Regions from separate parts of the Roseovarius sp. M141 genome, predicted to be linked through region 1. Evidence: riboswitches for the same ligand, from Rfam matches in the RefSeq annotation. Region 1 holds a riboswitch; each other region holds the start of a gene.
What was found. Region 1 has a riboswitch for thiamine pyrophosphate ahead of FGD77_RS09900 (FAD-dependent oxidoreductase). Riboswitches for the same ligand answer to the same signal wherever they lie in the genome.

Region 1 (7,504 bases):
TATTGCATGCCGCCCTATATCATCAGCCCTGATGAGCTGAGCCGCGTCACCTCGGCCATGGTGGCGCTGGCGCGGGGTGCGCCATGAGGCGGCATTGGCTGGCGCGCAACGGCGGGCAGCAGCTGACGCTGGTGTTCGGCGGCTGGGGGCTGGGGGCGGTGCCATTTGCGGGGCTGATAGGCGCCGGGGATGTGCTGGTCGTGGACGATTACAGGGCGCTCGATGATCCGCTGCGCGAGGTGTCACAATATGATGGCATCCGCCTTTTGGCCTATTCCTTTGGCGTCGCCGCCGCGGCGCATTGGCTGTCGGCCCACACGCTGCGGCTTCAGCGGCTGGTGGCGGTCAACGGAACGCTCTGCCCGGCGGATGAAACCCACGGCATCGCGCCCGAAACCATCGCGGCAACGGCGCATGGGCTGAGCGCGGCCAGTTTTGCCCGGTTCTGTTGCCGGGTCGGCCATGCCGGGCCGATCCCGCGCATTGATGTGGCGGCGGCGCAGGCCGAGCTTCGGGCCATTGCGCAACGGGGCGGTGCCCCGCAGACCGAATTTGACCGGATCTGGATCTCACAGCACGACCGGATCATCCCGACGCGCGCGCAGCAGGCCGCGTGGCAGGCGCAATCCTGCGCTGTCCGGCGCCTGCGCGCTGCGCATCAACCCTTTGCAGCTGGTCAAAACTGGCAGGACTGGTTCGCATGAATGCCTGTATCGCTGATCGCGCCAAACGCAGCTTCACCCGCAGTTTTCAGAGCTACCATGAGGGCGCCAGCGAACAGGCCCGTATCGCAGATGCGCTTGCACAGCGGCTTGCGGATCTGTCCCTGTCCAAACCCTTTCAAAGTGCCTTTGAGATCGGCTGCGGCACCGGGCATTTGACCCATGCATTGCTGAACCGGTTTTCCATCGCATCGCTGACAGTGAACGATCTGGTGCCGAATGCGTGCCATCTGGCGGAGTCGGTCGGCGCGGATTTTTTGGAGGGCGATATCCGCAGCGTTATCTGGCCCAAGGCCCCGCATCTGATCGCCTCGGCATCGACCCTTCAATGGATGGATGCCCCCGAAGCGCTGTTGCGCAAGGCGGCTCAAACTCTGGCGCCGGGTGGTTGGCTGGCTTTTTCGGGCTTCGGACCTGCGCAGTTCAACGAATTGCGTGCCCTTGGATCTACTGCACAGGCGCCCGGTCTATGTTTGCCAGAGGCGCTGGCGGGTGCTGTGCAAACGGCAGGCGCGGGCAGGTTCGAAATTGCGGATGTGGGGCAGGACCGGCGGCAGCTTTGGTTTGACAGCCCCATAGACGTACTCAGGCATCTCCAGCAAACCGGTGTGAATGCGGTTGCGGCGAACACCTGGACCCGCGCAACCCTCGCGCGTTTTAGCGCGCGATATATCGAAGCGTTTGGCGCCCCCGGAGGCGTGCCGCTCACCTATCATCCGATCTGGATTATCGCGCACAAGGACGCCTGAAGCGTTTTGCACACAATCCGGGTTACAGATTTGATGCCAAAATGCCCGCAACACTGAAGAGGCACGGACCTTTTCCCGGGTTCGGAAAAAACGCAAAGTGCTTTAGCTCAATCTTGTCAGATGGCGCCGCAGGATCGCGTCCGCCCTCGGGGCGTCCCGGTCGTGTATCGCCGCGATGATAGCATGGTGGTCAGGCTCCGAGCGCGGCTTCCAGCGGTCGGCATATTTGGCAAAGAAGTGGCGCGCATGGAGCAGTTGCAGATTGTTGATCTCTTCTGTCAGGCGCGGCATGTTGCACCCTGCGATGATGGCCATGTGGAACATGCGATTGGCTTCTTCCCACGCAAAAGCGGTCTCTGCCGCATCGCATTGCGCCTGAACCGTCTCAGCCTTGGAAATTTGCGCAGCGGTCAGTTTCGGCACCGATTGCAAGAGAGCCACGGGTTCCAACGCACGACGCATCAGCCGCAGCTCATCCACCGTGTTCCTGTCCAGCGGCGCCACGCACATGCCCCGGCGCGGCAGGCTGGTGGCAAGGCCTTGTGCTGACAAATGCAACAAGGCTTCGCGCACGGTCACATGGCTGACGCCAAATTCACGCGCAATTTGGTCTTGGCCAAGCTTTTCGCCCGGCCGAAATTCTCCCCGGACAATTTTCATTGTCAATACACGTGCGATCTGGTCTGATTTTTTGCTGTGGGGAATATTCACGGATATATTCAAAATATTGTGGCTGCATCTTCCCAACTACAGGAATTTGGTGGCCTGTAGAAGGTGAATAAATGCGTCGAGTCCGGACGTTGCAGGTGGCGATAGGCCCTACTGGATCGCAGACGGAAATCTGGAACCTGACCCCGTCAATCTGACTGTGATCCGGCCCTTTGCCGCGCGGCGCGTAGGCGGCGGAGCGGGGTGCGTTTTGACTTCGTGAGTGCCGTTGACAGATAGCCGAGCCTGTTTGTGACAAACGATACGCTAGAAAAACACCGTCAACTGGCGAATTCTCACTCCGCCGTTGACAGAATATTATCAGAGAAATAGTTTGCAGCTTCAACCGTTGGGGTGCCGGTATCGGCTGAGAGGCGAAAGCTAACCCATCGAACCTGATCCGGGCCATACCGGCGGAGGGAACGGTGAAATTGCAGTTCTGGCTGCCGCTCCCGCACACCGTCTGTCCGCGACCCGCTGCAACACTAGGGGTCTTGATGACATTTCAGGCATTGAGCGTCGCGGGGCCGCACAGCGGCGGTGGATGTGCTGGCCATCGGGCAGGTCCACCGGGTAGTGCATCACTTCCACGAGGTTTGGCGCATTGACTGAGGTTACCATTCTCGGCGCCGGGGTGGCCGGGCTTTGGGCCGCGCGCGCCTTGTTGGCGCATGGCATTCGACCGCAGCTATTTGACCGCCACGGCCCGCCGGGGCCGCATGGCTGCTCGTGGTGGGCGGGCGGTATGTTGGCGCCCGATTGCGAGGGCGCAGTGGCCGAACCTGCCGTGGTGATCCATGGGGCCGGTGCCGCCGCGCATTGGGCCGAAGTCACCGAGGTGCAGAGCAACGGCACGCTGGTGCTTGCGCTTGATCGGGACCGCGCCGACCTTGGGCGTTTCGCCAGCCGCACCAGCGGCCATCGCACGGTGACGGCCGATGAAATCGCCGCGCTGGAACCGCATCTGGCCGGTCGGCATAGACGCGGGCTGTTCTTTGCGGATGAGGCGCATCTTGTCCCGCGGCGCGCGTTGGCAGACCTCACGGCGGGTCTGGCCGCAGAAGACGTTACGGTGCAGCGCGTCGAGGCCAAGCCCGGCGATCTGCCCGGCATCGTCATCGACTGCCGCGGGTTCGCAGCGCAGGCAGATTTGCTGAATTTACGGGCCGTGCGTGGTGAAATGGTGCTGCTGCGCGCCCCGGAAATCGAACTGACGCGCCCGGTGCGCCTGCTGCACACGCGCCATCCGCTCTACATCGTTCCGCGCGGCGACGGGCTGTTCATGCTGGGCGCCACCCAGATCGAAAGCGCCGCGCGCGGCCCGGTCACGGCACGTTCGGCGCTGGAGCTTCTGTCTGCGGCCTATGCGCTTGACCCGCGCTTTGGCGAGGCGGAAATCGTTGAATTTGGGGCTGATCTGCGGCCTGCTTTTCCCGACAACGTGCCGCGCATCATCCAGCGCGGCCGCGTGCTGCATCTCAACGGATTATACCGCCACGGTTATCTAATGGCGCCCGCACTGGCGCGCCAGGCGGCGGGTTTTATCGCAACCTCGGAGAAGGGGGATCTTTTCCATGATGATTGATGTCAACGGCGCCGCGCACAAGATCGACGCCGCCAATCTGGCTGCGGCGCTGGAGCAACTGGGCTGGGGTGAGGCCCGCGTGGCGACCGCGCTGAACGGTCGCTTTGTCCCCGTCTCGCAGCGGCCAAACACGCCCTTGTCGGCTGGCGACCGGCTGGAAGTGTTGACCGCGATGCAGGGGGGCTGAGGATGCGCGATTTTTATGGTGTCACGCTGGACAACCCGCTGATGCTGGGCACCTCGCAATACCCCTCGCCTGCGGTGTTGGAGGCCGCGTTTCGCGACTCGCGCGCGGCGGTCGCCACCGTTTCCCTGCGTCGTGAGCAGGGCGCGGGGCAAGCGTTCTGGGATTTGGTGCGCTCGCTTGGCGTGCATCTTCTGCCCAATACCGCCGGATGCCACAGCGCCCGCGAAGCGATTACAACCGCCCATATGGCCCGCGAATATTTCGAGACCGACTGGATCAAACTGGAGGTGATCGGCCATGACGACACGCTTCAGCCCGACCCGTTTGAATTGGTCGAGGCTGCCGAAGCCCTCTGCGCGGCTGGTTTCAAGGTCTTTCCCTATATGACCGAAGATCAGGTGATCGCCGCGCGACTGGTCGAGGCAGGCTGCCGGGTGTTGATGCCTTGGGGGGCGCCGATCGGCTCGGGGCTGGGGCTGGCCAATCCTTATGGGCTACGCAACCTTCGCGCTGCCTTTCCTGATCTGGCATTGGTGGTTGATGCGGGTCTGGGCCTGCCCAGCCACGCGGCGCAGGCCATGGAGATGGGCTATGACGCGGTTCTGCTGAATACCGCCGTGGCGCAGGCCGACGATCCCGCCGCCATGGCGCGCGCCTTCGCGCTTGCCGCAGAGGCGGGCAAACTCACGGCCACCTCCGGCCCGATGCCAGCACGCGACATGGCTGTTCCATCGACTCCTCTGATCGGAAAGGCATGGCTATGACGGCGAAGCTGCCCCGTTTCTACCCGATTTTCGATAGCGCCGATTGGATCGCGCGGGCCATGGCCGTGGGGGTGCGTCTGGTGCAACTGCGCGTCAAGGACACACCTGAACCCGCGCTGCGTGAGGAAATCCGCCGTGCGCTGGCGCTGACACGCAAACATGGCGCCGCGTTGGTGATCAACGACCATTGGCAGATCGCCCTTGAAGAGGGCGCCGATTGGCTGCACCTGGGTCAGGAAGACCTCGACACCGCGGATATCAAGGTTATTCGCCGCGTCGGCATACGCCTCGGACTCTCAACCCATGACCACAGCGAGCTTGATCGTGCGCTGGCGCTTGCGCCCGACTATATCGCGCTTGGCCCTGTTTATCCGACGATCCTGAAACAGATGAAGTGGCGCGAACAGGGGCTTGATTGCGTGACCGAATGGAAGCGCCTATGCGGTGATGTGCCTGTTTGCGCCATCGGCGGCCTTTCGGTCGCGCGTGCGCCGGGTGTCTTTGCCGCCGACGCCGATCTGGTGGCGGCAGTCACCGACATCACGCTGCACGCCGACCCCGACATGCGGATGCGCGCGTGGCTGGAGACCTGTGGATGAGCCGTTACGCACGTCAAATGATCCTGCCGCAGGTCGGCACCGAAGGGCAGGCGCGGCTACAGTCCGCGCATGTTCTGGTGGTCGGCGCCGGCGGGCTTGGGGTGCCGGTCATGCAGTATCTGGCGGGCGCGGGCGTCGGCATGCTGACGCTGATCGACGGTGATCACGTCGAAGAAGGCAACCTGCATCGTCAGCCGCTGTATCGCATGGCGGATATCGGTCGGCCCAAAGTGCAGGCAGCGGCAGAGGCGATCCGCAGCCTCAATCCCGATACTCAGGTTTGCGCACAGGTGGCGTGGCTCGACCCCGACATCGCGCCGGACCGCGTTGCCGCCGCCGATCTGGTGCTCGATTGCGCCGATACTTTTGCCGCGAGCCTCACCCTTTCGGACGCCTGCCGCGCGGCGGGCAAGCCGCTGATTACCGCATCGGCGCTGGGTTTGCAGGGCTATGTCGCAGGGGTCTGCGGCAACGCACCCTCCTTGCGGGCGATCTTTCCCGATCTGCCGATCTCGGCGCCCACCTGCGCCACTGCCGGCGTCCTCGGGCCGGTCGTCGCCATGATGGGGGCGTTGCAGGCGCAGATGGCGCTCTCTGTGCTTTTGGGCCTGTCGCCCACGCCGCTGGGGCAGATGATGATTTTCGATGCCGAGCGCTGGCGGATGGCTGAATTCCGCTTTGACGACGCGCCCGAACCTGTGGCCGATTTACCCTTCATCGCGGCCTCTGCGATTTGCACCGGCGATCTGGTCATTGATCTGCGCACCGAAGCCCCGGCCCCGTTCCGCCCCGATGCGCTGCACCTGTCCGCCGATGCCCTCACCGGTATCCGCATCGCCCCCGAAATCAGGCGCATCGTCCTTGCCTGCCGCACGGGCCTGCGCGCGCATAACGGCGCCCAGACCTTGCGGACCCGCTGGCCCGGCGAAATCGTCCTGCTGAGCGTGACCGACGCATAGGACAGGCACGGCCCCCTTCAATCTTCGATCTTCCACCGGTTGGCGATAAACCACCGGCCTCCCGCCGGTCCGCGAATGTCAAAGCGTGCAATTTCACACCACCCGGAGGGCTGGCAGAGCGTGATAAAATCAGCTTGCCGCAATTTCCCTTGCTTGGTCACGCAGGAGGAATTTTTGAATCTTTCCGGTCGACGTTCTTGGAATGGGCATGAAGATGAACCGGCCCGGAACCTTGAATGGCGCAAGATGCTCGCGACACCACAGCCGAAGCATTTCGGCATCCGCATGCTGACCGGCGGCAAGCTCGATAAAGGCACAGGGCGTTTCGCCCCACTTGTCATGCGGCATTGCAACGACAGCGGCAACGCCGACCGCCGGGTGCCGGTACAGCGCTTCCTCGACTTCGAGAGAGGAAATATTTTCCCCGCCCGAGATGATGATGTCCTTGGCCCTGTCCTTTAGCTGGATGTAGCCATCGGGATGTATGACGCCCAGATCGCCAGAGTGGAACCAGCCACCTTCGAATACCTGCTGCGTTGCCTCGGCGTTGCGAAAATAGCCCTTCATCACAACATTTCCGCGAAACATGACCTCACCCATGGTTTTGCCGTCTCTCGGTACAGGGGTCATCGTCTCAGGGTCCAGAACGTCTAGCTGCTCCAGCGGCAGATAGCGCACACCCTGACGGGATTTGAGCACGGCCTGCTGGGTCGGGGGCAGATCGGACCAGGCGTCATGCCAGTCATTTGCTACCGAAGGGCCGTATGTTTCGGTCAGCCCATAAAGATGGGTCACGTCAAAGCCCGCGGTTTTCATGTCCGCCAACAGCGTTTCGGGCGGGGGGGCCGCGGCTGTGAAGAACTGCACGGTGTGATCGAGATCGCGTTTGACGGCATCCGGCGCCGAAATCATCAGCGACATGACGATGGGAGCCCCGCAAAGATGTGTCACGGCCTCGTCGGCCATCGCATTCCAGATCTGCTCGGCGCGTACTTGCCTCAGGCAAACATGAGTGCCGATGACAGCGGACATCGTCCACGGGAAACACCAGCCGTTGCAATGAAACATCGGCAAGGTCCACAGATAGACCGCGTGTTTTTGCATTGAGGAGACCAACGCATTTCCCTGCGCCAGCAGGTAAGCCCCCCGATGATGCGATACCACGCCCTTGGGGTTGCCGGTCGTGCCGGACGTGTAGTTGATCGAGATCGCGTCCCACTCGTCCTCGGGC
Region 2 (7,504 bases), on a different contig from region 1:
ACGTTGCCTGGGTTCATGCATAGCGACCGCACATGATCAGCCAAGTTTCACAGCCTCGCCTGAAGGGCTTCCGGTTCCCTCGTTCGATCATCTCCTATGCCGTCTGGGCGTACCATCGGTTTGCCCTGAGCTTGCGCGATGTCGAGGATCTGTTGGCCGAGCGGGGCGTGATCGTCTCGTATGAAAGCATCCGGGTGTGGTGCCAACGGTTCGGAGCACAGATCGCCGCCAGCATTCGTCGCGACCGTCCGACCCCGGCCGACAAATGGCACCTCGACGAGGTCGTGATCTCAATCCGGGGCCAGAAGCACTGGCTTTGGCGGGCGGTCGACGCGAACGGCGACGTGCTGGAGATCCTGGCCCAAAGTCGCAGGAATGCCCATGCTGCCAAGCGATTTCTTCGAAAACTGATGCGGCGGTGGGGCGTGCCGCGGGTTATCGTGACCGACAAGCTGCGCAGCTATGGCGTCGCCGTTCGGGGGCTTTGCCCAAGCGTCGAGCACCGCTCGCACAAGGGGTTGAACAACCGGTCGGAAGCGTCGCATCGACACACAAGACGACGAGAAAAGATCATGGGCCGCTTCAAATCTCCGCGCCAAGCGCAGCGGTTTTTTTCCGTTCACGATCAGACCGCAACCCTGTTCCGCCCGAAACGCCATCGCCTCTCCGCAATATCCTATCGCCACTCCCGGGCTGATGCGTTCAGTCTGTGGAACGATTGTGCTGCTGAAATGGCCGCATGATGGTGGCGCCGGTCTTCGTCACGTCGCGATAGAACAAGCTGACAATGCCGTAACGACACCTCAAATCAACAGTCAGTCAATGGCCGTCCTCTGTGGTGCCGCGGAGATTCTCCCTCAGGTGTATGGCGAAGGAGATATCGTTATTGTTCAGGGAATTTCAGCCGATCGGTGCCGATGGACTGGCGATCAGCGAGCAGCAGCCGGATGGTTGTGGCGGGGGAACGCGTGAGATAGCGCTCGATTAAGCTGGCATCGTCGCGCCCGGCTAAGCGGGAGCGTGTCTGGACAGCGGCTCCGGTGACTCTGCTCTGCGGCACCGCGGGCGGCGTTCCAACGGCGGCTGTGGGCCGGATATGCCAAACCTCCGCCGCCGATGCATGATCGCAAGTCGGCGCAGCTACCGCCGCAATTCGTGGCGTCGGGGTACCCAGGATGGCAGCACATTGCGCAGCGTGTCGCCTTCGGCGCCCGTGGCGATCTTCTTGAGGTCGCGCAGAATGCGCTTGTCGTCGGCACCCAGAAGCTTTGCGGGCCAGGAACCACGGGTCGCCATCACGAGGTTGTCGAAACCTGCAGCCCAGTCCTTCAGGCCGTCTTCGTCCAGGGCAGTAAGGTTGCGGGCAACGATTTCCGGGTCTGCGGCGTCGTCATCGGTCTGGTTGGCCTGCATCATCAGGAATCCCATCAGGTGGTCGATCACACCCTCGCCCGGAAACTCGATCCCTCCGAGAAGCGCGCCCAGCCAGTCCTGCGGCGACGGCTGCAGCGGTGCGATCGCCAGGGCCGTGAGATAGCCCTGCAGATAGGCCGCGCTCATCCCGGCCTCGGCGAGCAGAGCGCCGATGTCATCCGGCGCACCGGAGCGCGATATCGGCAAAATATCCCCGTCGCGCGCTGCGGCCGCGTCCAGCGTCATCGCCATGATGTCGGCCATGATCGGGATCCGCTTCAGGGATCGCCCGTCGACCAGTGCCTGTGCTACTGCGGCGAAGGACAGCCAGAGCGCCTGGTCCACGCCGGCTGCTGATTTCAGCACCGCCGCAGAGACCGCGAACTGCCGCGCCCACCAGGCCCGCCGGCCCGCGAGATGTTTCCAGACAGCGGTTTCGCGCCCCTTGTCCGTTCGCGCGCGGCCAATGGCGTCGCGCAATGCACCGGTGTCCTCGAACCAGCTGTCGGCCTGCTCAAAATGCCCCATCCAGTCGGCGCTGGCCTTGACCAGCGCGGTACGGCGGGGCGCCGGGAGGCTTTCGAGCGCCTCGGCCGCGCCGATGGCGTCGAGAATGGCCTCGGTATCGCCGGCGGCGGGGGTCAGTGCGTCGGGGCCGAGGATTTCGGCCAGATCGACCATGCCGGGCGCCGGCATCAGACCCAGCTCCAGCCCCTCACCGAGACCGCGCGCCAGCATCGCGGCGAGCATGTCCGGCGCGTCCTCGAAGGTTTCCATCTCGTCCAGGATGCGGGCCAGCATCTGCTTCTGTTCGGTCGCACTTGTGCAGGGGATGACGAAGGCATCCTTCACGCCGTGGCCCTGCTTGAGCATCGCCATGGCAACCGCGCGTCGGCTGCCGATCTGGACGGCGGCGATCAGGCTTTGTGCGCCGGCACCGTCCGGCAGGCTTATGGCGGCCCGGTGGATGGTCGGCCCGCGCCCCGCCGTCCGGGATGCGCCATGCTGCATCTGCCGGCGGATCACCCCATCGAGCGCGGCGCGCGCGGCATCCTCGGGCAGCCACTTGCGCAGCGTCGGCAGCAGCGCGCCAATCTCCGGCGTCAGTGTCCCCGCCTCGGCACGGGACACAAGCGCCGTTGCGGCGGCGAGGCGAAGGTCGGGCTGTGCATCGAGCAGCCAGTAAAGACCGAGCCGCGCCTCCACCGCGCCCGGCCGCGCGACCGTCATGGAAACCAGCATCGCCGCCAGCTCCGGCGGCAGCCCGGCGAGGAGCTCGACAAGCGCGGCATGAACCTGAAGGGGGTCATCACCGATCTCCTGCAGGATCGGGTCGATCAACGCGCCGAGATCGGGCATCTCTTCGGACCCGGCCTCGTCCCCGTCCATGACGTCGGCGGTCAGCATGGCGAATTCCGGCGGCGCAAGGCCCGCACGCGCGTAGATCTGCGCGAGACGCAGGCGCAGGGCCGGCGCGAACGGCCGGGCCGCGTCCCGCGCTGTCAGCGCCTCATCGAGGGTGTCGATCAGGGCCGCGCCCTCGGGCGCGTCGTTCTCCCGGGCCATCCGTGCCTCGTCAAGCGCGCTGGACAAGAGCGCCGCGGCCGCCTGCGTTTCGGCATCGTCGGTCGACTCCAGCGCGACGGTGGCGATATCCGGGATGGCAGCGGGACCGGCCATTAGGTCGCGGGCCCCATCGCGGAGCAGTCGGGCCTGTGCGGCATCATCGGGCGCGGCGGCGATGGCATCGATCAGGGGAACGGAGTCGCGAGTCATGGTGGAATGGTTACTGCAGTCGCCAAGCGCTGCCAACTCTATAGGTTCATCTCAGGTGGTCCAGGCGGCCTGTCGCAGGCTGTGGCGAGTCACGCTTGACACGCCGGGTGCATGGGATACCCTAAAGTCATCCAGGGGTGCTCCGTTCAGGAGCTGAGATGCGCAAGACCGCGCGAACCCTTCACAGCTGATCCGGGTAATGCCGGCGGAGCGAGGGAATATGTTCATAGGCGCACAAGTGTCACTCTATCCGATGACGTCGGATTTCGTCGATGTCATCACCACCGGGCTCGAGGCCCTCAATCCCCACAGAAGCGCATTGCGGATCGAGACCGACGATGTCTCGACGCTCATGGTCGGGGCGCCCGGCCCCCTGATCGACGCGATCCGCGATCTCTTTGCCGCCGTGGCGCGGCAGCCCGATCACGTGACCATGCATGTCACCCTGTCGCGCGGATGCCCGGGCGAGCCGGACGACCCAAACTGCTGCTGCGAGGCGCTGGTGCAGGCCCAGGGCCAGAGCCTGTCCCAACGTCAGGCCCTGGCGCGGGAGGCGGTGGGTGCCGCGCCCGATCTCGGTGTCGGCATCGACGTGCAGTTCTCGCTCTATGTGCTGGGCCAGGACCGGCATATGGACGAAATCTATGGCTGCATCGACTTCCTGAAGGGGTCGGGCACTTTCCTGAAGTCCAAGAACTTCTGCACACGGTTGCGCGGCGATGCGGGCGCGGTTTTCGAGGCGCTGCGCCAGGCGTTCCTGCGCTTCGGTCCCGCCGAGGGGCATGTCACCATCGACCTCACGGCATCGGCCAACAGCCCCAGCCTTGCCTGACACCCCTTGCGCCGCGCCCGGTTCGCGGCAAGAGCTTTCATGCACCCCTTGCGCCATATCCTGCCGACCGCGCTGATCGCGCTGGCCCTGCTGCTGGCCTGGCAGATCTATTGCATGGCAAGCGGCGTCTCGGCGCTGGTCCTGCCACGGCCCCGACCGACGTTCTGCGCTCGCTCGTCATCGAGCGGGCACGGATCGGACCGCATACGCGTGCCACGCTTGCGGTCGCCACGCTGGGCTTCGCGCTGTCGGTGGTCTTCGCCTTCGGCGCCTCGGTCGCCCTGCATTTCAGCCTTTGGCTGCAACGCGGGCTGATGCCGCTGCTCGTCGCCAGCCAGACGATCCCGCTGGTGGCGCTGGCGCCGCTGATGATCCTGTGGTTCGGCTTCGGTATGCTGCCAAAGGTGCTGCTGGTCATCCTCGTCACCTTCTTTCCCATGCTCGTCAGTTTGCTGTCGGGCTACCGTCAGGTGCCGCAGGCCTATCTCGACCTTCTGACCGCGATGGGCGCGGGACGAGGCCGGATCTTCCGGCGCGCAACACTGCCGGTGGCGCGGGCCTCGTTCTTCGCCGGGCTGCGGATTTCGGCCACCTACGCCATCGTGGCCACGATCTTTGCCGAATACGCCGGGGCGCGGCGGGGCTTGGGGATTTACATCCTCACCGCCAAGAACAATTTCCGCGCCGATCTGGTGCTTGCCGCCGTCGTCGTCTCGGCCGCGGTCACGCTTTTGATGCTCGGCACGTTGCGCCTGATCGAGAGGCTCACGGCCCACGGACATGCAAGGGGGCGCGATGCTGCGGGTTGAGGATCTGACGGTCCGGGCCGGATCAGTGCCGCTGGTCACCGATTTCTCCTGCGCGCTGCGCGAGGGCCGGATCACCTGCCTGATCGGGCCGTCGGGTTACCACATCCTCCACCGCCAAACCGACGACACATGCCGCCGTCCCTCTCGCGTTCACCTCCCTCTCCAACCCGCGTGAAAACACCCCCGTTTCCGACATCTATGCCCGCTATCGTCCGCAGCGCATCGAGATCGCGGGCGCGCAGGAGCATCCAACCCCGCTGGTCGAGAGCATCGCAATGGCGTCGGTGGCGCCTCCGGTGCCGTCGAGCGAGGCTGCGACCGATCTGCGCCTGCCCGGTCGCCTGATCGAGGAGGGCCATCTCTCCGAGGCGCAGCTCGAGACCATTCTCATGGCGAACGACGCGCACGCGCGCGACTTGCCGGGCCGGTTCACGATCGACGAGGACCAGACCCGGATGACCCGCAGGGACGATGACCCGGCGGCGCGCGCCTATCGCCTCGGGTATTTCCTCGGAGACGGCACCGGTTGCGGCAAGGGGAGAGAATGCGCCGGGCTCATCCTGGTGAACTGGCTCGCGGGACGGCGCAAGGCGGTCTGGATCTCCAAATCTGCCACGCTCATCGAGGACGCGATCCGCGACTGGACGGATATCGGCGGCTCGCCCGCCGACATCCAGACGCTCTCGAAATGGAAGCCGGACCAGCCGGTCACCATGGGTGACGGAATCCTTTTTGTGACATACGCCACACTGCGCTCCGCGGGTAAATGCGGCACCACGCGGCTGAGCCAGGTTCTCGACTGGATGGGCGCAGAGTTCGACGGCGTGCTCGCCTTCGATGAAGCCCATGCCATGCAGAATGCTGCCGGGTCTGAGGCGGGCAGGGGGGTCAAACCCTCCCAGCAGGGTCTCGCCGGGCTGCGCCTGCAGCTCGCGGCCCCGCGGGCGCGGGTCTTCTATGTCTCGGCGACGGGCGCCACCAGCGTGCACAACCTGGCCTATGCCGCGCGCCTCGGACTCTGGGGCCAGGGGCCGGAATATCCGTTCCCGAGCCGCGAGAGTTTTGTTTCCGCGATGGAGGCCGGCGGGGTGGCGGCGATGGAAGTGGTGGCGCGCGATCTCAAAACGCTCGGATTCTACACGGCGCGGGCGCTCAGTTTCGACGGCGTGGAATATGACGTTCTCGAACATGCCCTCACACCGGCCCAGGTCGAGATCTACGACGCCTACGCAGGGGCCTTCCGGACGATCCACCACAATCTCGAGGCGGCGCTGACCGCCACCGGCGTCAACGATGCGTCCGGTCAGACGAACGCCTCCGCCGCCAAGGCCTCGGCCAAATCTCGGTTCGAGAGCACCAAGCAGCGGTTCTTCAACCATCTCCTGATGGGCATGAAGGCCCCGACCATCATCCGCGCCATCGAGCAGGACGTGGCGGATGGCTATGCCTGCGTCGTCCAGGTGGTTTCCACCGGCGAAAGCCTCCTGAAACGTCGGCTCGAAGCGATGGATCCCGAAGACGAACTGGTCGAGGGCGCTTTGACGCCTCGGGACTACGTGCTCTCGTATCTCGAACAGGCTTTCCCGATCCACGCCCGGAAGCTGGTCGAGATCGATGGAAACATGGTGGCCGAACCGCTGCGGGATGCGAATGGCGCCCTGGTCGTCTCGCGCGAGGCGCTCACCTTGCGCGATGCGGCAATGATGGAGCTGATGGCGCTGGCACCGATCCCCTCGGCGCTAGATCAGATTCTCTGGGCCTTTGGCGACGACGCGGTGGCCGAAGTGACCGGGCGCTCGATCCGGCCGCTGAAATCGCAGGACGGCGCGCTCTTCATTGAGAAGCGCAGTGCCAGCAGCAATTCATCGGAAACCCGTGCCTTCATGGATGGGGAGAAGGACGTCCTCATCTTCTCCGATGCCGGCGGCACCGGGCGCTCCTATCACGCGGCCCAGACCGCGAAGAACCAGAAGCGGCGGCGGCACTATCTGCTCGAACCCGGCTGGCGGGCCGACGCGGCGATCCAGGGGCTCGGCCGCACGCATCGCTCGGCACAGGTCAGTGCGCCCTTCTTCCGGGTCTGCACCTCGGATGTCCATGGCGAGAAGCGCTTCACTTCGACGATCGCCCGGCGGCTCGATCAGCTGGGGGCGCTCACCAAGGGTCAGCGCGAGACCGGCTCGCAGGGCATGTTCCGCGCCGAGGACAATCTCGAAAGCCCGATCGCACGGGCGGCGCTGCGCGGCTATTACGCCGATCTGGCCGCCGGGCACGCGGCGGCCATGAGCTACGAGCGGTTCACGGACTGGACCGCCCTGAGGCTGATCGACCAGGACGGCGTGCTGCTCGAAGAGTTGCCGCCGATCCAGCGGTTCCTCAACCGGGTGCTGGCGCTGCCGATCCATATGCAGAATGCGCTCTTTGCCGAGTTCATGACCCGGATTGCCGATCAGACCGAACGCGCCCGCGCGGCCGGCTTGCTTGATCTCGGGGTGGAGACGCTACGCGGGGAGAGGATCGTGCAGGTCTCGACGGAAGATCTCTGGACCTGTCCGCGCTCGGGGGCAGTGACGCGGATCATCGGCCTCGAGGTCACCGACCCAGTGAAGGTTCTTTCGGCCGAGGAAGCGCTCAATCGGAACCCCGACAAACTGCCGATGACCAACCGTGCCTC
Region 3 (7,504 bases), 1.0 Mb from region 1:
ATGAAATTGCCCGCCGTCAGTTGCCGCCCACGGGCAAAGCTGCCGATCATACGCGGCTCGGGCGAGGACGCGAAGGCGGTCGCGGGATTCGTCCGCCCCGCACGGCGCGCGGCGACGCGGTTCGCCCAATGCGTCCATTTCGCCCGATATGTGCCGGAAAATCCCATGCGCCTCGCCTTTGGGCGCTCTTTGCGGCGCCATTTCAGCAGAGCATATCGCGCAGCGTAGGCCGAGTCACCGCAGGATTGCGAAAATTAGCCGAAGCGGGTCAGGGGCGCAGCACGGCGATGTAAAACCCGTCCATGCCGCCGATATCGCCCCAATAATCGGGGCGCAGGCGCAAGCCGCCCTCTTCGGTGATCCAGTCGGGGTCGATGCCGGGCATGTTCAGCGCGTCGCGGTCGACCGTCAGACCCGGATGGCGCAGCAGCGCGTCGTCCACCTGACATTCGCCCTCGTCCGGCAGCAGCGAGCAGGTGCAATAGACCAGCCGCCCACCGGGTTTCAGCAGGCCCAGCGCGCGGTCCAGCATCGCCGCCTGAAGCGCGATCAGATCGCCGATTTCCGAGCCGTCGCGCGCATGGGGCAGGTCGGGGTGGCGCCGGATCGTGCCGGTAGCCGAACAGGGCGCGTCCAGCAGGATCGCGTCATAGCTGCCATGATGTGTCAGCGCGTCACCCGTCACCAGACTGGCCTCCAGCCCGGTGCGCGCAAGGTTTTCGCGCACCCGCGCCATGCGCGCGTCCGAGATATCCAGCGCGGTGACGTTCGCGCCCGTAGCCGCCAGTTGCAGCGTCTTGCCGCCCGGCGCGGCGCACATGTCCAGCACCGCCTCGCCCTTGGTCGCGCTCAGCGCGCGGGCCGGGATCGCGGCGGCGGCGTCCTGCACCCACCAATCGCCGGTGTCATAGCCCGGCAATGCGCTGACCTGCCCCGCATTATGCACGCGCACAGACCCCGTGGGCAGCACAATGCCGCCCACAGCATCCGCCAGTTCGGTCACGTCGCTCTTGGGTGTCAGGTCCAGCGGCGCAGCTGCGAAATGCGCGGCCTCGAACCCGGCGACGGCCTTGGCGCCATAGGCCTCGGACAGGGGGGCGCGCAGCCATTTGGGCAAATGCGGCACGCGCAGGATGGCCCATTCGGCAGGCCCATCGGCGGCGACCTTGCGCAGCACGGCGTTCACCAGCCCCTTGAGCCGGACAAAGCGTTTGTCGCCCGCGACCAGCCCGACGCAGTCGTTGACCACCCCATGCGCATCGCCGCCAAGGCACAGTTCGACCGTGCCCAGCCGCAGGATGTTCATCACCGGCAGGGGCGGTGGTTTGCGCAGATGTTTGCCCAGCACGCGGTCGGCCCGCTCCATCCCGCGCAGCGTTTGCGTGGCAAGGCGCTGGGCGCGGGCGCGGTCGGGCGCTTCCAGCCGATCCAGCGCGCCGGTGGCCAGAAGGTCCGCCATCTGGCGATGCTCGCCCAGGATCTGGTCCAGCAGGCGGGTGGCGGCGGCGCGCGGCGATGGCGGGGGCATGGCAAATCCTTGCTGAATGGTGACGGCGGCGTATATCAAGGGGCAGCGCCAAAAGGAACCCTTGCCATGTCCGACCGCCCCGATCTGCCACCCAGTTTGCCACCTGAGGCCATCCGCGCCCTCGCCGAAGCAGAACAGCGCCGCGCCGCCGCCGATGACCGCGCGTTGCCCAAGGAACTGGGAGGTCGCAAGGACGGACCCGAGGCCGTGCGCTACGGCGATTGGGAAAAGAAGGGCATCGCCATCGATTTCTGATGGCTTGACGCCGCTGCATCGCGCGCTCATCTTGGCCCAAGTAACAGGGGCGCCGCGACGAGGGCTGAGATGCACCCTTCGAACCTGAACCGGATCATACCGGCGGAGGAAGTTGCAGCGCAGGCAGGGCCATATCGGCGCCTTGGAGCGATGTTTCCCTCTGCGGCCAAGGGGGACCATGATGATTGACGCAGGGCACTATCTGGCGCAGATGCGCGCCCGCGCACCGCTGGTGCAGAACATCACCAATTATGTCGCGATGAACGTGATGGCCAATATCATGCTGGCGATCGGGGCCAGCCCGGCCATGGCTCATGCCCAAGGCGAAGCGGGCGAATTCGCTGGGCTGGCCGATGCTCTCAGCGTCAATATCGGCACGCTCGATCCCGACTGGGTGATCTCGATGGAGGAGGCCGCGCGCGTCATGGCGCAGGCGGGCAAGCCGTGGGTGCTGGACCCGGTCGCCGTCGGCGCCACCGCCCTGCGCCGCGATGCCGGTGCGCGCCTGCTGGCGCTGAAGCCGACGATCATTCGCGGCAACGCCTCCGAAATCATCGCGCTGGCAGGGGCCAATGCGGCGGGCAAGGGTGCTGATACCGCCGATACCGTCAGCAATGCGACAGGCGCGGCGCAGACGTTGGCCCGCCAAACCGGTGGGGTCGTCGCGGTCACCGGCGCGGTCGATTACGTCACCGATGGCGATGCCGCGTATCGCATTGCCGGGGGGCATGCGCTGATGCCGCGCATCACCGCTCTGGGCTGTTCGCTGACCGGGGGTGTCGTCGCCTTTGCGGTGGATCAGCCCGCGCTACCTGCGACCGTCGCCGCGCTGGCCAGCTATGCCGTTGCCGGTGAAATGGCAGGCGATGCGGCCAAGGGGCCGGCCAGCTTTCAGGTGGCGTTTATCGATGCTCTCTACGCGCTGACGCCTGCCGACGTGACGAAGCGCGCGAGGATCACCGTAGCATGAGGCTGGGTCCGGTCTATTTCATCACCGATCCCGATGCGCCCGCATCCGTGCCTGATCAGGTGCGCGCCGCCGTCGCCGCAGGTGTCGGCATCGTGCAACTGCGCGACAAACATGCCAGCGATGCCGAGATGGTCGCGCTAGCCCGCGAGGTGCAGCAGATCACCCGCGCGACAGGCGCGGCGCTGGTCATCAATGACCGGGTGCAGGTGGCCATCGATGTTGGCGCCGACGGCCTGCATGTGGGGCAGGGCGATGGTGATATCGCCGCCATTCGCGCCCGGATCGGGCCGGATATGGCTCTGGGCCTGTCGATCGAAATGCAGGCGCAACTCGGCGCTATCGCGCCAAACAGCGTCGATTATCTGGGCGTCGGCCCCTTGCGCGCCACGGCGACCAAGCCGGATGCGGCGCAGCCTCTCGGCATGGACGGGCTGGCGCGGATCATTGCTGCCACGCCGCTTCCTTGCGTTGCAATCGGCGGTATCAAACCCGGCGATGCGGGCGCGATCCGGCAGGCGGGCGCGGCCGGCATCGCCGTCGTTTCCGCCATATCGCGCGCGCCGGACATGCAAGCCGCAGCGCGCGCCCTGATCCACGAATGGAGCGTAAAATGATCCCCAATATCCTGTCCATCGCCGGGTCTGATCCGTCAGGCGGAGCCGGTATTCAGGCCGACATCAAGGCGATTTCGGCCAATGGCGGCTATGCCATGGCCGCGCTGACCGCGCTGACCGCGCAGAACACGCGCGGCGTGCAGGCGGTGCAGCTGGTCTATCCGGCCATGGTGTCCGCGCAGATCGTCGCGATCCGCGAGGATATCCGCATCGACGCGGTCAAGATCGGGATGCTGGGCAATGCCGAGATCATCGGCGTGGTCGCGGATGCGCTCGCCGGGCTGGATGCGCCCATCGTTATCGACCCGGTCATGGTGGCCAAGGGCGGCGACCGCCTGCTGCATACCGATGCGGTGGCCGCCCTGTGCGAGCGCCTGTTGCCCATGGCCGCGCTGATCACACCCAACCTGCCGGAGGCGGGGGATCTGCTGGACGTTCCCGAGGCGCAGAATGAGAACGAAATGCACGCCCATGCCGAAGCTCTGCTGGCGCTGGGTGCGCCTGCCGTTTTGCTGAAGGGCGGGCATCTGGCGGGCGATAGCAGCCCCGATCTGTTGCTGTCGGCGCAGGGCGCGCATTGGATGACATCAAAGCGCATCGACAGCCGCAACACGCACGGCACCGGCTGCACATTGTCGTCGGCTATCGCCGCCCAGCTGGGGCACGGGCATACGTTGCCCGCTGCCGTCGCACGCGCCAAGGAATATGTGACGCAGGCAATCGCCTATGCCCATCTGCTGAGTGTCGGCGCCGGGCATGGCCCGACCCATCATTTTCACGCTACGGCGCGCGGCGACTAACCCAGCGTCCTGACCTATCGCATGACTTTCCCCATGGAATGTGGTTTGTCGGTGCATTGAACGCCCCCAAGAGGCACGACATGACGCAGCTCCCTGATTTTCGGCTGGAAACCCATTTCGCCAAGTGGGAGTTCAGCGCCCGCCATCACATGACCGCCTCGGACGCCGAGGCGATGTCGCTGGCCGACCTGCTGGAGATGGCCAGCGACGCGGATCGCGACGCATTCCAGACCATGTGGCTGGGCTATACCGAAACATGGGGCGCGCCTGCGCTGCGGGCTGAAATCGCGCACATTTATGCGGGCCGCGCACCGGAGGATATCCTGTGCTTTGCCGGGGCGAGCGAGGGGATATTCGCCGCCAATTCCGTGCTGCTGGAGCGCGGCGATCATGCCATCGTGGTGACGCCCAACTACCAGTCGCACGAAACCCTGCCCAGTATGATCTGCGCGGCGACGGGCGTGCCGCTGGACCCGGATGATAACTGGTCGCTGGATATCGACCGGATCAAGGCCGCGATCCGCCCCAACACCAAGCTGGTCACGATCAACTTTCCACATAATCCGACCGGAGCGATCCTGCCGCTGGACCGCTACTGCGCGCTGATAGATCTGTGCCGCCATCATGGCATCTGGATCCTGCATGACGAGATTTTCCATGGGCTGGGACCATCGGGCGCCCGGCATCTGCCCTTTGTTGCGGACGAATACGAACGCGGGCTGTCGCTTGGCGTGATGTCCAAATCCTACGGCCTGCCGGGGCTGCGCATCGGCTGGATCGCATGTCAGAACCGCGATGTCCTAAGCCGTATGGAGCGGATGAAACACTACCTGTCGATCTGCAATTCCGGCCCGTCCGAGCATCTGGCGCGCATCGCGCTAAAGGCGCGGGACCGCATATTGGCGCGCAACAATGCCATCGTCGACGAGAACCTGCCGAAATGGGACGCGTTCTTTGCCCGTCATCCCGATCTGTTCGACTGGTCGCGCCCGGACGGATCTTGCATGGGTTACCCGCGCTATCTGGGCGCCGAAGGTGTCGAGGAGTTCGCCCGGAGGCTGGTCGAGGAGGCGGGCGTGCTGGTCCTGCCCAGCACGATCTACCGCTCTGATCTGGGCGCGACGCCGGTGGACCGGTTCCGCATCGGGTTCGGGCGCAGCGGGCTGGACGAGGGGCTGGCGGCGATGGAGGCGCATGTCACGCGGAACAGGGCCTAGCGACGGCACCGGCTCAGCGGTCGGGCGGGGTCCAGTCCTTTTCCATGTCGGCGTTGCGCCGACGCAACCGCAGGGCCAGCCCGACGGACACACCCACGCCGATGGCGATGGTCAGATCCGCAAACACCGTCAGCACCAGCGTCAGGACCAGCAGCACGCGATCCGAAACACGGCCCTGCATGTAGCCGCGCCACTTATGCGGCTCGCTCATGTTCCACGCGGTCAGAATCAGCAGCCCGGCCAGCGCGGGCATCGCCAGATAGCCCGCCAGCGGCGCGGCCAGCAGCATGATCAGCAGGATTGTCAGCGCGGCAACGATGCCGGCCACGGGCGTCTTGCCACCCGCGCGCACGTTTGTCGCGGTGCGGGCGATGGCTCCGGTGGCGGGCAGACCGCCGAACAGGGCTGAACCGATGTTGGCGCAGCCCTGCGCCAGCACTTCGGCGTTCGGCCTGTGCTGGCCGCCGATCATCTTGTCCGCGACCATCGCCGACAGAAGCGATTCGATACTGGCGAGGAAGGCGATGACAAACGCGGAGGGCAGCAGTTCGATCATCCGCTCAAGGCTGATGTCGGGCATCTGCGGCATGGGCAGCGCGCCGGGCAGGGCGCCAAAGCGGGAAAAGATCGTATCGACCGGCAGCATGGCGATGGCGACGATGGCCGATGTCACGCCCACGGCGACGATCAGGCCGGGAAATTTCGGCGCAAGGCGGCGCAGCGCGACGATCATTGCCATCGTCGCCAGCCCGATCCCCAGTGCGGTGATGTTCAGCGTGTCCCGCGCAGCCCAAAGCGCCTGTGTCTTGGCAATGAATTCCGCCGGGATTTCGGCGATGGACAGCCCGAACAGATCGCTCAGCTGGCTGGTCGCGATGATGACGCCGATCCCGATGGTGAAGCCGTTGATCACCGCCTCGGGCACATAAGCGACAAGGTTACCCGCCCGCAGATACCCCGCAACCAGCATGATGATCCCGGCCATGAAGGTGGCAAGGACCAGCCCGTCATACCCGTATTGCTGGATGACGCCGAACACGACAACGATGAACGCGCCGGTCGGCCCGCCGATCTGCACCCGGCTGCCGCCCAGCAGCGAAATCAGAAGGCCGCCGACGATGGCGGTCACCAGCCCCTTTTCCGGCCCCGCCCCCGACGCGATGGCGATGGCAAGGCTGAGTGGCAGCGCCACCATGGCCACGGTCAACCCGGCGATCAGATCGCTGGTGAATTGCTGGCGGTCATAGTTGGCCAGCGTGGTGAGGATTTTGGGTTTCATGCGAAGATCTACCCGCAACTTCAAGCTGTGATAATGCAATGCTGACATGCGCACGGCGCGCAGTTAGCCGTCGCCCAGCCCCAGCACGTCCAGCATGTCATACGCGCCCGGATCGCGCCCCTGACCCCAGAGCGCGGCCTTGAGCGCGCCGCGCGCGAACACGGCGCGGTCGGTGGCGATGTGGCGTAGCACGATCCGCTCGCCCGCGGCGGCGAAAATCACGTCATGTTCGCCCACGATGTCGCCACCGCGAATGGCGCTGAACCCGATATGCCCCCGCTCGCGCGGGCCGGTGATGCCGTCGCGGGCGCTGTCGGCGACACGGTCCAATGCCACGCCGCGCCCGGTGGCCGCAGCGTCGCCCAGCATCAGGGCGGTGCCGGACGGGGCGTCGACCTTTTGATTGTGGTGTGCCTCGACGATTTCGATGTCGAAATCCTCGTCCAGTGCGTGTGCGACCTTTTGGGTCAGCAGGGTCAGCAGGTTGACCCCAAGGCTCATGTTCCCGGCGCGCACCTGCACCGAATGGCGCGCGGCGGGTTTCAGCGACTCCAGCTCCTCATCGCAAAACCCGGTCGTGCCGATGACATGCACGGCGCGGGCCTGCGCGGCCAGCTTGGCAAAGGCAAGTGTGGCGCTGGGGGCGGTGAAATCGATGATGGCCTGCGCGGGCGCGAACGCCTCCAGCGCGTCGCCTGTCACCGTCACGCCCAGCGGCGCGCCGCCCATCGCCGTGCCGACGTCCTGCCCGATCCACGCGTGGCCGGGCCGCTCGACCGCACCGACCAGATGGGCGCGGCCACTATCGCGGATGGTCTGGATCAACATCCGGCCCATCCGG
Region 4 (7,504 bases), 2.3 Mb from region 1:
GGTCAGGCGGCGCTTGCAAGATTCGTGGATCTGTTGCCGCTCGTCCGGGTCCAGCCCGTCCAGCGCGCCGGGCGGCAGGCTGCTACCCACCGGACGCAGCGGTACGATGCCTTCCAGCGTGACGATTCCGTCATCGCCTGTGGCCTTCTGGTAGTCCCATCTGGCCGGGGTCTGGCGCGCCCTTTCGATCAGGGCCAGCAGATCACCGTCCTCTTGCGCATCCGCCTGCGACTCGAGCCGGGCCAGGCCGCGTTGGCCTGCGATACCCCATTCATTGGCCATCTCCCACAGGGCCAGATCCCGGTCCGCAGCACCAGACCCCGCGCGGGCGATCTGGCTGGCGGTCGCAAGGCGCTCGGCATTCAGAAGGGGCGTCAGCCATAGCGCCGCAATCGCCAGCGTGACCAGTGCCATCCAGCGGTTGACGCTGCGTTGCTGGCGACGCCAATCAGTGCGCGTCAGCAGCGCGACGGCATAGGCCAGCGCATAGATCAGCGCCACCGCAGCGGCGATCAGTCCCGCCACGCGGTGGGGCGTCAGCCCGTACTGGTCCACGCGCAGCCACACCGCCCACAGCGCCAGCGCAGCGGGCACAGGCAGCATCGCGCTCAGCAGGCGGGTCGCCATCAGCATACCCGCGCCCTGCACCGACACGCCATCGTCGCGGTGGATCGCTGTCGTCACCAGGGTAATGCCCGCCACCGTGACCGCCACCAACGTGGCCGCCGCCGAAAACTGACCAAAGAGACTGGCAAGCCCCCGAAACGGCAGCGCCACGATAAACACCGCCAGCACCACAAGCAGCGCAGGCAACAGCACACGGAGCAGCTGGATCACCAGAAACGGCGACACGTAATCGCGCAGCTCATGCACGATGGCCAGACCCAGGCCCAGCGCAATACCGCTGACGAGGTATGGCACCGGCTCCAGCGCAATGACATCCTCGATGATGTCGATCCCGACCAGACCCAGCAACTGATCCGACAGCAGCAGCACCAGCCAGGCCACCCCGACAAACAGCCACGCGGCCGCAACGCGCACCACCAGGTTCCACGCGGTGTCAAACAAGGCCCCGTAGTGGCGCCATCCCCCATGCCTGTGCAGCCCGGCGGTCACGAACGGCACCCCGATCACCAGCAGATAGACAAAGGCGGCCGCCCCGTACCCAGTGTCCAGAAAATCCTCGACCTGCGCATGGCGAAAGCTGGCCCAGAACAGCAGCAGCGCGGCAGGCACCGCCATGCCCAGCGCCGCCACCGCCGCAAGTTTCAGGCGCACCGGCCCCAGCAGCGCCAGCAGCACGCCAAAGAACCCCAGCCCGGCCGCGATGGGCAGCAATGCGGCCCGCGCGTTGTCCACCATGTCCGGCAGAACATTGATCAACCCCCAGACCGACAGGCCTGCCACCGCGCCGACGATGGCGTATAGCAGCCGCGCGTCACTGGTTTTGGATCTGAGCATCATGGACAGCACTCCGGGTATGATCTGACGCATCGTTTCGCCGCAGCCTACCGCCTTTCACGCCCAAGCTGAACGGGCGATTTTCACCGCAGGCGCCGTCCCGCGCGGCGTGGTCTTTCGCGGCTTGCGCGCACGCCCGGCACTTGCTAGGTCTGGCCTATCCGTTGGGGTGCTCCGCTATGCCGGAGCTGAGAGGCGATACGCCGACCCATCGAACCTGATCCGGTCAGTACCGGCGGAGGGAACGGAGATGGCAGACGCCGCCAATGCGGCCCTGCGCCCCTTTTCCGTTTGTCCCGTCGGTCCTGAATCACCACCAAGGAGCCGACATGAAATCCCTCGTTTTCACCGCCGCCTTTCTAAGCGCCCTGACCGCCGTGCCAGCATGCGCACAGGACAAGATGACCCTCGTGCTGGACTGGTTCATAAACCCCAACCACGGCCCTATCGTAATCGCCCAAGAGCGCGGTTATTTCGCCGATGAAGGTCTGGACATTGAAATCATCGCGCCCGCCGATGCCTCGGCCCCGCCCAAGATGGTGGCCGCAGGTCAGGTCGATCTGGCCGTATCCTACCAGCCGCAACTGCACCTTCAGATCGCCGAAGGCCTGCCGCTGATCCGCGTCGGCACCCTGATCGCCAGCCCGCTGAACTGCCTGCTGGTGCTAAAGGACGGCCCAATAAAGACGATCGCCGACCTCAAGGACAGCAAGATCGGCTATTCCGTTGCCGGCGTCGAAGAGGCGCTGCTGAACGCGATCCTGAATCAGCATGACATCACCTTCGATGATGTGGAAATGATCAACGTCAACTGGTCCCTTGGCCCCTCGGTCATGTCCGGACAGGTCGATGCGGTCATCGGCGCCTATCGCAATTTCGAGCTGAACCAGATGGAGATCGAAGGCGCCCCCGGAACGTGCTTTTTCGTCGAAGAGGCCGGCGTGCCGCCCTATGACGAACTGATCTATGTCGCCAACCCCGAGACGATGGATCTGGCGCTGATCTCGCGCTTTTTGCGCGCCACGGGCAAAGCGACGCAATACATCGTCAACCACCCCGACGACAGTTGGGACATCTTCAAATCCACCTCACCCGAGCTGGACGATGCCCTGAACGCCCGCGCGTGGACCGACACGATTCCCCGCTTTGCCCTGCGCCCTGCCGCCGTCGACATCGCCCGCTACGCCGATTTCGAGCGTTTCCTGGCCGAGGCCGGGCTGCTGGACGGCACGCGTTCTGTGTCCGAACTGGCCATCGATCCGGGTGCAACATCCGGCGCACAATCGGAGGCGCAGTAATGTACGGCGATACCTTCACCGCATGGCGCGCGGACGCGGCGCAGGATTGGCACGCCTACACCCATCACCCCTTTGTCGAGGGGCTGAGGGACGGCACGCTGCCGCGCAAGGCCTTTTTGCACTACCTCGTGCAGGATTACGTGTTTCTCATCCACTTCTCCCGCGCCTGGGCGCTGGCGGTGGTCAAGGCGGACACGGTCGAGGAAATGCGCTTTGCCACGACCACGCTGGACGCGCTGCTGAACGGTGAAATCGCGCTGCATGTCGCCACCTGCGCGCGCGAAGGCATCGACGAGGCCACGCTATTCGCCGCGCCCGAGGCGGCGCAGAACATCGCCTATACGCGCTATGTGCTGGATGCGGGCTACTCGGGCGATTTTCTGGACCTGCTGGCGGCGCTCACGCCCTGCGTACTGGGATACGGCGAAATCGGCCTGCGTCTGGCTGCCGGGCGCGGCGACACGCCGTATGGCGAATGGATCGATACCTATGCCGGGTCGGACTATCAGCAAGCCTGTCGCAAGGCTGGCACGCTTCTCGATGGCGCCATTGCCCGGCGGCTGGGGGCAACGCCGCAGGATAGCCCACGGTGGCGCGCGCTTTCACAGCGTTTTTCCACAGCCGTACGGCTGGAGGTGGGCTTTTGGGACATGGGTTTGCAGGGATGACAGCGCCCGGCATCATCCTGGAGGGGTCCGTCGATATCGACGGCGTGCCCCTGATCCCGCCCATCCGGCTCACGGCGGCGGCAGGCAAATGGACCTGCCTGCTGGGACCGTCCGGCGTGGGAAAGTCCACCATCCTGCGCCTGATTTCGAGCATCGCGGACGAGGCGACGTTGACCGGCACGTTAACTGCCAGTGACGGCGCCCCCCTCGCCGGGCGCGTGGCGCTGATGGCACAATCCGATCTGCTGCTGCCGTGGCTGACCGTCGCGCAGAATGTCACCCTGGGTGCCCGCCTGCGCAACGCGGCGCCGGATGAAAAGCGCGCCGCCGAACTGCTGGACGAGGTCGGGCTGCGCGCACACGCGGAAAAACGCCCCGCCACGCTATCGGGCGGCCAGCGCCAGCGCGCCGCACTGGCGCGTACCTTGATGGAGGATCGCCCCATTGTCCTGCTGGACGAGCCGTTCTCGGCGCTGGATGCGCGCACCCGCGCGCAGGTGCAGGACCTGACGGCACAGCTGCTCTCGGACAAAACCGTGCTGATGGTCACGCATGACCCGGCCGAGGCGGCCCGGCTGAGCGACGTCATCCTCATCCTCGGCCACGGCGGACTGCGCGAACGGCCCGTGCCCCCCGGCGCCCCGCCGCGTGCCGTGGATGACGCGCCGACCCTCAGTGCCCAAGGCGCCCTGCTGGCCGAACTGAGGGCCGGACCATGAGGCGCGTCGGCAGCATCGCCGCCTCGGCGCTCGTCGCGCTGGCTGCATGGCAGGCGCTGGTCCTGCTGACCGGTGTGCCACGATTTATTCTACCTGGCCCTGCGCTGGTGGCCGAAACGCTCTGGACCAGCCGCGCCCTGATCGCGCACCATACGATGATCACGGCCATCGAAGTGCTGGCGGGCCTCGCCCTCGGCGCCACCTTGGGCGGGGCGACAGCCATCGCACTGGCCGCATCCCCCCTCGCGCGCCAGCTGGTGCGCCCCATGTTGATTTTCAGCCAGGCGGTGCCGGTTTTCGCCCTCGCCCCGATCCTGACCCTGTGGTTCGGCTATGGCATAGGATCCAAAGTGGTGATGACGCTGCTGGTGATCTATTTCCCCGTCACCTCGGCCTTTTTCGACGCCCTGATGCGCACGCCCCAGGCCTGGATCGACATGGCGCGCCTCATGGGCGCCAGCCCCGCGCGCATCATGCGCCACATCCGCATCCCGGCCGCCCTGCCCGGTTTTGCGTCAGGCCTGCGACTGGCCGCAGTCTATGCCCCCATCGGCGCGATCATCGGCGAATGGGTCGGCGCGTCCAAGGGTCTGGGCTATCTGATGCTGCTGGCCAATGGACGTGCAAAGACAGACCTGATGTTTGCCGCGCTCATTGTCCTGGCGATCTGCACCGTCCTGCTGCACGCCGCCGTCGATCGCGCCTGCCGCGCCACGCTGGACAGAAATGGCTGACCGGACTCCTTTGGGCAGGCGTCGGATTTGGGTATTTTCACCAAGAAAAAACAGCGATGCGCGCCATTGGTTTTTCTTGGTTCAAATACCCATCAACGCTCGGCAAAAAGCAGCGTCCATAGCGCAGGTCGGCGCGCCTGCAACGGGCGGCTCTTGAAACCTGCGCGCGCGCAGCGTGCTCCTTTTGGCGACGGGTCAATAATCGGTGGGCGCGCCGCCTTCGGATTTTCGGCGGGCGACGAAATCCGCCAGTTCTTCGCGGATGGCTTCGTCCAGGGCAGGTGGCTCGAAACTGGCAAGGATGTCCTGCACCAACTGATGCGCCCGCTGCGCAGTCCAGACACCACCATCGGCCTCCCATGCCTCGAAATTGCGCCAGTCGCTGAGGAAGGGCTGATAGAACGCCGTCGTATAGCGGTCCTGCGTGTGCTGGATGCCAAAGAAGTGACCCTGATCGCCGACCTCGGCGATGGCGTCCACGGCAATCTCGTCCGGGCCGGTGGCAGTCAGCATCGGGTCCATGTAGCGCTGGATATGCTGTAGGATCTCGCAGTCCATGACGAACTTCTCGGGGCTGGCGATCAGCCCGCCCTCCAGCCAGCCCGCCGCGTGATAGACCATGTTGGTGCCCGATTGCACCGCAGACCACAGGCTGTTCGACGTCTCCCACGTTGCCTGCGCATCGGGCACGTTCGCGGCGCAGACGCCGCTGGCGCGCATCGGCAGCTTGTAGAGGCGCGCCAGTTGCCCGGTCATCTGCGTTGCGCGCATGTATTCGGGCGTACCGAACGCGGGCGCGCCGGATTTCATATCGACGTTGGAGGTAAACGTGCCGATCGCGCAGGGCGCGCCGGGGCGCACCAGCTGGGCAAGGACCACCGCCACCAGCGCCTCGGCCAGCGATTGCGCAACTGCACCCGCCATCGTCACCGGCGCCATCGCGCCCGCCAGCGTGAAGGGTGTCACCACCAGCCCCTGCCCCCGCCGCGCAAGGCGCATCCAGCCGTCCAGCATCGGCGCGTCGTGTTTCAGCGGCGAGGTCGAGTTGATGTTGGTGAACATGCGGGGGGTCGCGTCGAATTCGTCGTGGCTGTGCCCACCGGCGATGCGCACCATTTCCATCACATCCTCGACCCGCTCCTTGCCCAGACTATAGGCGTGGCAAACCTTGTCCGTCAGGGTCAGCGCATCGTACATCACATCAAGATGACGCACCGAGGCGTGAATGTCCTGCGGCTCGACCGGATAGCCACCGGTGAAATGGATGCAGTTGAAATACTGGCTTAGCTTCAGCAGGTTGGCGCACATCTCGCGCGTGCCAGTCACCTTGCGGCCCAGCTTCATATCCCAATAGCTGGGCGGCGACGACACGTTGCCGAAGTTCAGATGGCGTCCGCCCATGGTAATGCGGCGGTCGGGATTGCGCGGCGTGATCGTCCACTGCTCGGGGGCTTTGGCCACCTCCTCCATCACGAACTCGCGGCCCATACGCAGGTTGGTGCCGGAAATGGTGCAGCCGGTGCTGGCCCGGAATATCTCAAGTGCCTCGGGGTTCAGGATCTCGATCCCGATCTCCTCCAGAATGCGCATGGCGCCGTCATGGATCGCGGCGATTCCGGCATCGTTCAGCGGCTCGGTCGGGCGGTCGATGTTGAGCGGTGGATTCCACGGCATCTGCTCGATCACCGCCGTGCCGCGACGATCCGCGTTTCCGGCACGGCCACCGGTCCGTTTGCGGCGCTTCAGGTCTTCGGTCATCGCGCGTCCCTCCGTCATGGCTTGGTCCTATCGAACCACGCCACGCGCCGGAGTGGTATTCACTTAGCGGCAAGGTTTGTCGTTTTTATCGTGTCACGCCGCACCGATTGCCGCACATGCAGCAGGTAGAGCGCTATTGACCCGACCACGATGCCCCCGCCCAACAGCATGGCCGGCGTCATCGCCTCGCCCATCGCCAGCCAGACCCAGACCGGGCCCAGCACCGTCTCAAGCAGCAGCAGCAGGCTGACATTTGCTGCCGCCGTGTGCCGTGATGCAAACGATAGCGACAAAAAGGACACCGGAAGGATGATGCAGCCGGTGATCGCGATGGCCCAGACGTTGCCGTCCAACATATGCGCCGGGCCGGTCACGGTTACACCCGCCACGCCGGCGCAGAGCGCGCCAAGTCCGATCAGCAGCGGAATGGGCAGATGCGGGTGCGCGCGCAGCACGACAAAGTTGAATGCCAGCATTGCCGCCACGCCAAGCCCCGCCGCAGCGCCAAAGACCACGGCGCCCGTCGGGGCAACCACTCCGCCCCCGCCCAGCACCGCGATGCCGATCCCGACCGCCACGGCGACGATGGTGAACCATGTCGCGCGCGCCGTCCGCTCGCCCAACAGCAAACGCGCGAGAAGCGCGGCAAAGATCGGCGTCGTCGCGACCCCGAACAGCACGATCGCAACAGGCGCCCCCGCGATGCCCAGCGCGAAGAATGTCGAGTTGAAGAACTGGCAGCCCACGATGGCAATCCCCGCGCCACTGCCCAGCAGCGCCAGATCAGCCCGACGTCTGCGCGATATCAGCAGCCAGATCAGCAGCAGCGCCGTTCCCATGAACAGCCCGCGCCAGCCCAGCATCTG

Region 2: linked by a shared signal. The riboswitch ahead of FGD77_RS02515 (Ykof family thiamine-binding protein) and the one ahead of FGD77_RS09900 (FAD-dependent oxidoreductase) in region 1 are both predicted to bind thiamine pyrophosphate.
Region 3: linked by a shared signal. The riboswitch ahead of thiM (hydroxyethylthiazole kinase) and the one ahead of FGD77_RS09900 (FAD-dependent oxidoreductase) in region 1 are both predicted to bind thiamine pyrophosphate.
Region 4: linked by a shared signal. The riboswitch ahead of FGD77_RS21005 (ABC transporter substrate-binding protein) and the one ahead of FGD77_RS09900 (FAD-dependent oxidoreductase) in region 1 are both predicted to bind thiamine pyrophosphate.

The regions. Positions count from the first base shown of each region.
Region 1 is NZ_VCNH01000008.1:1,200,075-1,207,578, forward strand. It holds gene bioA (adenosylmethionine--8-amino-7-oxononanoate transaminase) at 1-87, shown strand, start outside; gene FGD77_RS09885 (pimeloyl-ACP methyl esterase BioG family protein) at 84-704, shown strand; gene FGD77_RS09890 (methyltransferase domain-containing protein) at 701-1,471, shown strand; gene FGD77_RS09895 (GntR family transcriptional regulator) at 1,574-2,182, opposite strand; TPP riboswitch at 2,520-2,618, shown strand; gene FGD77_RS09900 (FAD-dependent oxidoreductase) at 2,784-3,764, shown strand; gene thiS (sulfur carrier protein ThiS) at 3,754-3,951, shown strand; gene FGD77_RS09910 (thiazole synthase) at 3,954-4,715, shown strand; gene FGD77_RS09915 (thiamine phosphate synthase) at 4,712-5,314, shown strand; gene FGD77_RS09920 (HesA/MoeB/ThiF family protein) at 5,311-6,273, shown strand; gene FGD77_RS09925 (acyl-CoA synthetase) at 6,403-7,504, opposite strand, start outside.
Region 2 is NZ_VCNH01000003.1:67,555-75,058, reverse strand. It holds gene FGD77_RS02525 (IS6 family transposase) at 33-743, shown strand; gene FGD77_RS02520 (UPF0149 family protein) at 1,141-3,189, opposite strand; TPP riboswitch at 3,313-3,420, shown strand; gene FGD77_RS02515 (Ykof family thiamine-binding protein) at 3,410-4,021, shown strand; gene FGD77_RS02510 (ABC transporter permease) at 4,132-4,830, shown strand; gene FGD77_RS02505 (hypothetical protein) at 4,817-5,005, shown strand; partial or broken gene FGD77_RS02500 (strawberry notch family protein) at 4,971-7,504, shown strand, end outside.
Region 3 is NZ_VCNH01000008.1:162,681-170,184, reverse strand. It holds gene FGD77_RS04880 (heparinase II/III family protein) at 1-167, opposite strand, end outside; gene FGD77_RS04875 (RsmB/NOP family class I SAM-dependent RNA methyltransferase) at 269-1,528, opposite strand; gene FGD77_RS04870 (DUF1674 domain-containing protein) at 1,595-1,783, shown strand; TPP riboswitch at 1,819-1,911, shown strand; gene thiM (hydroxyethylthiazole kinase) at 1,965-2,753, shown strand; gene thiE (thiamine phosphate synthase) at 2,750-3,367, shown strand; gene thiD (bifunctional hydroxymethylpyrimidine kinase/phosphomethylpyrimidine kinase) at 3,364-4,167, shown strand; gene FGD77_RS04850 (aminotransferase class I/II-fold pyridoxal phosphate-dependent enzyme) at 4,248-5,384, shown strand; gene FGD77_RS04845 (SulP family inorganic anion transporter) at 5,398-6,663, opposite strand; gene dapB (4-hydroxy-tetrahydrodipicolinate reductase) at 6,727-7,504, opposite strand, start outside.
Region 4 is NZ_VCNH01000008.1:3,487,485-3,494,988, forward strand. It holds gene FGD77_RS21000 (DUF4153 domain-containing protein) at 1-1,464, opposite strand, end outside; TPP riboswitch at 1,617-1,722, shown strand; gene FGD77_RS21005 (ABC transporter substrate-binding protein) at 1,791-2,759, shown strand; gene FGD77_RS21010 (TenA family protein) at 2,759-3,427, shown strand; gene FGD77_RS21015 (ABC transporter ATP-binding protein) at 3,424-4,146, shown strand; gene FGD77_RS21020 (ABC transporter permease) at 4,143-4,880, shown strand; gene FGD77_RS21025 (trimethylamine methyltransferase family protein) at 5,076-6,638, opposite strand; gene FGD77_RS21030 (DMT family transporter) at 6,698-7,504, opposite strand, start outside.